2 linked regions of the Methylacidimicrobium sp. AP8 genome follow. The main gene of each other region encodes a partner of the protein of the gene in region 2 in a complex. Links are inferred from orthologs where the notes say so. Each region holds a gene or a part of one and is shown on either strand. Other genes may lie near its edges. The genes, in order: groL and metK.

Region 1 (3,258 bases), 1.3 Mb from region 2 along the record:
GAAGACATCTCGCCTCCTCGGCTCCTCACCGGACATGACCTTCTCGCCCTTGGCGTTCCGCCGGGTCCGCGCATCGGCTCTCTGCTCGCAGCCGTTCGCGAAGCCCAACTGAACGGGCAGGTGCGAACCCGGGACGAGGCGCTCTCCCTCGCATCCCGGCTGCTCTCCTCCGGCTCCGCGCCCCCCGGCGCGGAAGCGGCTCCCGAGAGCCGACTGTGACGCAGCCCCCTCGTTTGCTCGCCTAACCCGCACAGCGCAGGCTTATGCAGGGGATTACGCGCCGCGCATACATGGTCGTTCCTACCGCAAGACTCACGATGAACATAATATGTTTATGCGCAACTACTTCCTATCAAGGCTAAAAATCCGATCCCGCTCGCTTCCGATAGCGGAATCCCTTGTCTCTCCTTTTTCCCGTTGACGACTCTCACTCCCTTTGTCACAAACAGCCTGGAAGCGGATCGGATCCGCGTCCGAAAGGAGCGAGAATGAAAGAAGCAAAAAAGAATAAGCGTTGGAATCGGGTCGATCTCGTCGAGCATGTCCAAAAGGAAATGGGGAAGGACACCACGAAGGCCCTTGCCGAATCGGCGGTCGGCGCCGTCCTGGACGGACTCAAGACCGGCATACGGAAAGCGAGCACCGTTCAGCTAATCGGATTCGGCACCTTCAAGGTCGTGCATCGAAAGGCCCGAATCGGGGTAAACCCCAAGACCGGCGAGCGCCTCAAGATTAAAGCATCGAAATCGGTTCGGTTTTCTCCTGGAAAGGCATTGAAGGATAGTTTGTAAGTCGGCTCATATCTTCTGATCTGCCTGTCTACTCCTTGCCGCGTCGGCACAGGGAACAGAGGATAGGGAGCATCCGCGTCTATGCTCGTCTCACTCTAGGATTACGACGGGAAAGGCCGGAGCCCCTCCCGCGGGAACTCCGGCCTCTGCCTCTTTCTGAGGGAAGCGACCTCGCCGCGATGGCAGGCCGTTTCCGCTCTCGCGTAGTCCGCCTTAGTATTCGTCGCCCGCCCCCGGACTCGGCGGCGTAGCCTTCTTCTCCTTTTCGGGAATCTCCGTGACCATCGCTTCCGTGGTCAGGAGAAGGCCGGCCACCGAAGCCGCATTCTGCAAGGCCGTCCTCGTCACCTTGGCCGGATCGACGATCCCCGCCTTGATCATGTCGACATACTCGCGGGTCGCCACGTTGTACCCTTCATCACCGTTCCGGGCCTTCACCGCATTGACGATGACGCTCCCTTCCAATCCGGCGTTGTTCGCCAGCGCGCGGAGAGGCTCTTCGAGGGCTCGCTCCACGATCTGCGCTCCCACCTTCTCATCTCCTTTGAGGTCGAGCTTGCTGACACAGGGCTGGCACCGCAGCAGGGCGACCCCGCCTCCCGCGACGATCCCCTCCTCGACCGCAGCACGGGTCGCATGGAGGGCGTCTTCCACGCGCGCCTTTTTCTCCTTGAGCTCGGTTTCGGTCGCGGCACCCACGCTGACGACGGCCACTCCTCCGGCCAGCTTCGCCAGACGTTCCTGCAGCTTCTCGCGATCGTAATCGGAGGTGGTCTCCTCGATCTGCTTCCGGATCTGGTTCGCTCGCCCCTGGATGGCGCTGGCCGAACCCGAACCTTCGATGATCGTCGTGTTCTCCTTCTCGACGACGACCTTCTTGGCGCGGCCCAGGTCCTCAAGCTGCACGTTTTCGAGCTTGATGCCCAGATCTTCGGTCAGACAACGCCCACCGGTCAGGATCGCGATGTCTTCCAGCATCGCCTTCCGGCGATCGCCGAACCCGGGTGCCTTCACCGCGCAAACCTGGAGGGTGCCGCGCAGCTTGTTAACCACAAGCGTTGCCAGGGCCTCGCCCTCCACGTCCTCCGCGATGATGAGCAGCGGACGGCCCGCCTTTGCGATCTTCTCCAGAAGGGGAAGCAGGTCCTTCAGGCTCGAGATCTTTTTCTCATGGATGAGGATGTAGGGATTTTCCAACACCGCTTCCAGCTCTTCGGCGTTGGTAACGAAGTAGGGGGAAATGTAGCCCTTGTCGAACTGCATGCCTTCCACCACCTCGAGCGTGGTCGCGATCTGCTTCCCTTCCTCGACCGTGACGGTGCCGTCCTTGCCTACCTTATCGAGCGCGTCGGCAATGATTTCGCCCACCGAGGCATCCCAGTTCGCGGAGACCGTGGCCACCTGCTTGATCTCCTCTTTCTCCTTCACCTTCCGGGCGACTCGCTTGAGCTCGTCGACCACCGCGCTGACCGCCTTGTCGATTCCGCGCTTGAGATCCATCGGATTGGCACCGGCCGTCACATTCTTCAGGCCTTCCCGGTAGATCGCATCGGCAAGAACTGTGGCGGTCGTCGTACCGTCGCCGGCGACATCGCTGGTCTTGGACGCCACCTCGCGAACGAGCTGGGCTCCCATATTCTCCCAGGGATCCTCCAGTTCGATCTCCTTCGCCACCGTCACCCCGTCCTTGGTGATGGTCGGTGCTCCGAACTTTTTGTCCAGGATGACGTTACGACCCGCCGGCCCCAGTGTCGCCTTGACGGCCTTGGTCAGCTTCTCGATACCGCGCAGCAGGGCATGGCGCGCCGCTTCGTCGAAGATGAGTTGTTTTGCAGCCATACTTCTATGATCCTCCGCTTGTTCGTTCTTCGTTCCTCAAAACCGTTTTCCTTTATCCTCCAACCACGGCAAGGACGTCATCTTCCCGAAGGATCTGATAGGACTCCCCTTCGATCTTCACCTCGGTGCCGCCGTACTTGCTGATCAGGACGCGATCCCCTTTCTTGAGCTCGATGGGAATACGCTTGCCTTCCTCCAGCCGGCCCGGACCGACGGCTATCACCGTGGCCTCCTGCGGTTTTTCCTTGGCGGTATCCGGAATGATGATTCCGCCCTTTTTGGTCTCCTGCTCCTCGATCAACTTGACGAGGATTCGATCCCCTAAGGGGCGAATATTCGGTTCGGTCATTTGCTGCTCCTTTCTTCTCAGTTGCTTGGATCTATCGCGAGCCGGCCTTCCGGCCGGTCGCCACCCAAAAATCTCTGCGGCCTCTATTCCTTCTTGTCCTTGTCCTTGTCGATCATCTCGAAGTCGGCTTCGATCACGTCTCCCTTGGCAGCCGACCCTCCCCCGGAAGGTGGCGGGGAGGTCTCGCCGGATTTCGATGCACTCGCCCGCCCGGACGCCGTCGCCCGGTACAAGTCGGTCGAAACGGCTTGGATCTTCTCATTGAGCTCGTTCGTCGCA
Region 2 (3,136 bases):
GCGCTCGCCAAGAGGGCGCGGAGGTGCGGAGGGTCGGCGTCGGGCTCGAGGGGCTGGATGCGGATTTCGGTAAACCCAGCGGCGAGCAACCACTTTTCCAAGTCGCTCTCCGCGAAGCCGAGCCAGTAGTCGCCGTAGAGCGTGCGGGCATCTTCGAAGGAGTGCTCGCAGAGGTCGAGAACGGCGAGGATGCCCCCCGGCCGCAAAATGCGGAACGCCGCCGCCACGGCTTGATCGGGGCTCGGGGCATGATGGAGCGCCTGGCTGAGGACGGCGACATCGACACTCGAGGGCGGGATGGGAGGGTCTTGGAGATCCCCGAGGCGGAACTCGAGGTTCGTAAAGCTCCTCTTCTTGGCTTCCCGGGTAGCGAAAGCCACCATCCGCGGGGAAATGTCGACCGCGATCACCCGTTTCGCCCGCTCGGCGAGCAGCTGCGAAAGCCATCCTTCCCCGCAGCCGAGATCGGCGATTACTGCAGGAGGAAGGAGGCGGGCGAGGAGGGGGCCCACGGCCGCCCATCCTCGGCCGGGGCAGCCGCCGGCTCCGCCCAAGCGTCCCGCCATCCGGTTGAAATGGGCGCGGGTTTGCCGCTTGCGCCTTTCGATCACCTTGCGCAGCCGCTCGGGATCGCGGCCGGCCTCCTCCGACTCCTCCAGCAGCAGGAGGGCGGTCGCGGAGAGGCGGGCTTCATCCTCTCTCCGTTCGGCCGGGAGGGAATAGAAAGCCTTTCGGCCTTGCTTGCGGACCCGGACCAGGCCTTCGGCGCGCAGCAGCGCGAGATGGCCGGAGACGGCCGGCTGGCTCGCCTGGAGGATTTCGCACAGCTCGGCCACCGAAAGTTCCTGCTTCTGCAAGAGGGCCAGGATGCGCAGTCGGGTGAGATCCCCGAGCAGCGACCAGAGGCGGCGAAGACGGTCGCCGCGACCGGCGGGCGCAGGATAGGATTTGTCATGCATCGGAATATGCTTATCAATCAATAAATGGCTTGCCAACCTTTCCCTTTCTTTGTAGGAGTGGCGGCGTGACTTTTCGAAAACACGTATTCGCTTCGGAATCGGTGACCGAAGGGCATCCCGACAAGGTCTGCGATGCCGTTTCGGATTCCGTCCTGGATGCCTGCCTGGAGCAAGACCCGGACAGCCGGGTCGCCTGCGAGACGCTTGTCAAGAGCAATCTCCTGGTTCTGGCCGGGGAGGTCACTACGCGGGCGAAGCTCGACTATGTCCGGATCGCCCGGGAGCGGGTCCGGGAGATCGGCTATGACGAGCCGGCCGAGATCTTCCACGCCGACAAGCTCCAGATCGTCTACGCGCTCACGCAACAGAGCCCGGACATCGCCCAGGGGGTGGACGGCACCCACACCGCGACTCCCGGCATACAGGGGGCGGGCGATCAGGGAATGATGTTCGGCTTTGCCTGCCGCGAGACGCCCGAGCTGATGCCCGCTCCCATTATCTTCGCCCACCGCCTCTGCCGCCGGCTCTCCGAGCTTCGCCATCGGGGGGTGGTGCCCTGGCTCCGCCCCGACGGGAAGGCCCAGGTTTCCCTCCTCTACGAAGGCTATCGGCCGATCCGTGTCGAGACGGTAGTCGTCTCGACCCAACATGCCCGGGAGGTCGGACAGGACACGATTCGCGATGTCATCCTCTCCGAGGTGATCGCCAAGGCGATCCCGCCCGATCTCCTGGATCGATCGACCCGCTATTTCATTAATCCGACCGGGAGGTTCGTGATCGGCGGGCCGGAGGCCGACAGCGGCTTGACGGGAAGGAAGATCATTGTCGACACCTACGGCGGGATGGGTCGCCACGGCGGCGGGGCCTTCAGCGGGAAGGACCCCTCCAAAGTCGACCGGAGCGCGGCCTACATGGCGCGATACATCGCCAAGAACGTGGTGGCGTCGGGAGCGGCCGATCGCGCCGAGGTGCAGCTAGCTTACGCTATCGGCCATCCGGATCCGGTTTCGATCGCCGTCGATACGTTCGGGACCGGGAAGGTGGACGAGCAGAAGATCGTCGACGCGGTCCGGGAGACGTTTCGGCTCAAGCCGGCGGAAATCATCGAGGAGCTCGCCTTACTGCGGCCGATCTACCGGCGGACGACCAACTACGGCCACTTCGGGCGCGTGGACGAGCTGGATACGTTCACCTGGGAGCGGACTGATCGTGCCGTGATCCTCCAAAAGCGGCTCAACCTCTAGACAACGGAAGAAGCGAAGAAAGGATTTGCCATGACGACAACCGTGGAAACGAAGGAAAAGCAGCTCTCCCGCGCCGGGGATTTCCGAGTCAAGGACATCGGATTGGCCGACTTCGGCCGGAAGGAAATCGAGGTGGCCGAAACGGAGATGCCGGGGCTGATGGCTCTTCGCAAGGAGTTCGGCCCGGCCCAGCCCCTGCGCGGCGCGCGCATCGCCGGCTGCCTCCACATGACGGTGGAGACTGCGGTGCTCGTGGAAACCTTGATCGCTCTCGGCGCGGAGGTGCGTTGGAGCTCCTGCAACATCTTCTCGACGCAGGATCACGCGGCGGCCGCGCTCGCGGCCCGAGGGATCCCCGTGTTCGCCTGGAAAGGCGAGACCGAGGAAGAATACTACTGGTGCATCGAGCAGACGCTGCGCTGGCCGGACGGCTCGCAGCTCAACATGATTCTCGATGACGGAGGGGATCTGACCGAGCTGGTGCACGAGAAGCATCCCGAGCTGCTGCCGGGCATCTATGGCATCTCCGAGGAGACCACGACCGGAGTCCACCGCTTGGCCCGGCGCGCGGCCAAGGGGACCCTGGGTACTGCGGCGTTCAACGTGAACGACTCTTGCACCAAGAGCAAGTTCGACAATCTCTACGGCTGCCGGGAGTCGTTCCTCGACGGGATCAAGAGGGCGACCGACGTGATGATCGCGGGGAAGACGGTCGTCGTCTGCGGGTTCGGCGACGTCGGCAAGGGGTGCGCCCGGTCCGCCCGGGGGATGGGGGCGCGGGTCGTCGTCACCGAGATCGACCCGATCAACGCCTTGCAGGCGGCGATGGAAGGATACGAGGTGACCGTGCTCGAGGACATCGTGTCGACCGGGGACATCTTCGTCACCGCGACCGGCTGCATCCACGTGATCCGGCGGGAGCACATGGACCGG

What was found.
Region 1: the proteins of metK (region 2) and groL are in contact, whole or in part, in a cryo-EM structure (PDB 8P4O), measured with the Escherichia coli proteins. The link is inferred for Methylacidimicrobium sp. AP8 from one-to-one orthologs.

What each region holds. Positions count from the first base shown.
Region 1 is NZ_LR797830.1:133,237-136,494, reverse strand. The notes cover bases 318-3,258. They hold groL (chaperonin GroEL), read right to left. Parts: upstream 2,631-3,258; coding sequence 1,005-2,630; downstream 318-1,004. Other genes in these bases: dnaK (molecular chaperone DnaK), read right to left, coding at 3,063-3,258; groES (co-chaperone GroES), read right to left, coding at 2,683-2,979; MTHMO_RS00580 (HU family DNA-binding protein), read left to right, coding at 489-791. Also shown: MTHMO_RS00585 (CCA tRNA nucleotidyltransferase), read left to right, coding at 1-219.
Region 2 is NZ_LR797830.1:1,461,041-1,464,176, reverse strand. Bases 295-3,113 are described here. They hold metK (methionine adenosyltransferase), read left to right. Parts: upstream 295-1,024; coding sequence 1,025-2,203; downstream 2,204-3,113. Other genes in these bases: ahcY (adenosylhomocysteinase), read left to right, coding at 2,234-3,113; MTHMO_RS06850 (metalloregulator ArsR/SmtB family transcription factor), read right to left, coding at 295-959. In the rest of the region: more of MTHMO_RS06850, read right to left, coding at 1-294; more of ahcY, read left to right, coding at 3,114-3,136. UniProt on the Escherichia coli protein: Catalyzes the formation of S-adenosylmethionine (AdoMet) from methionine and ATP.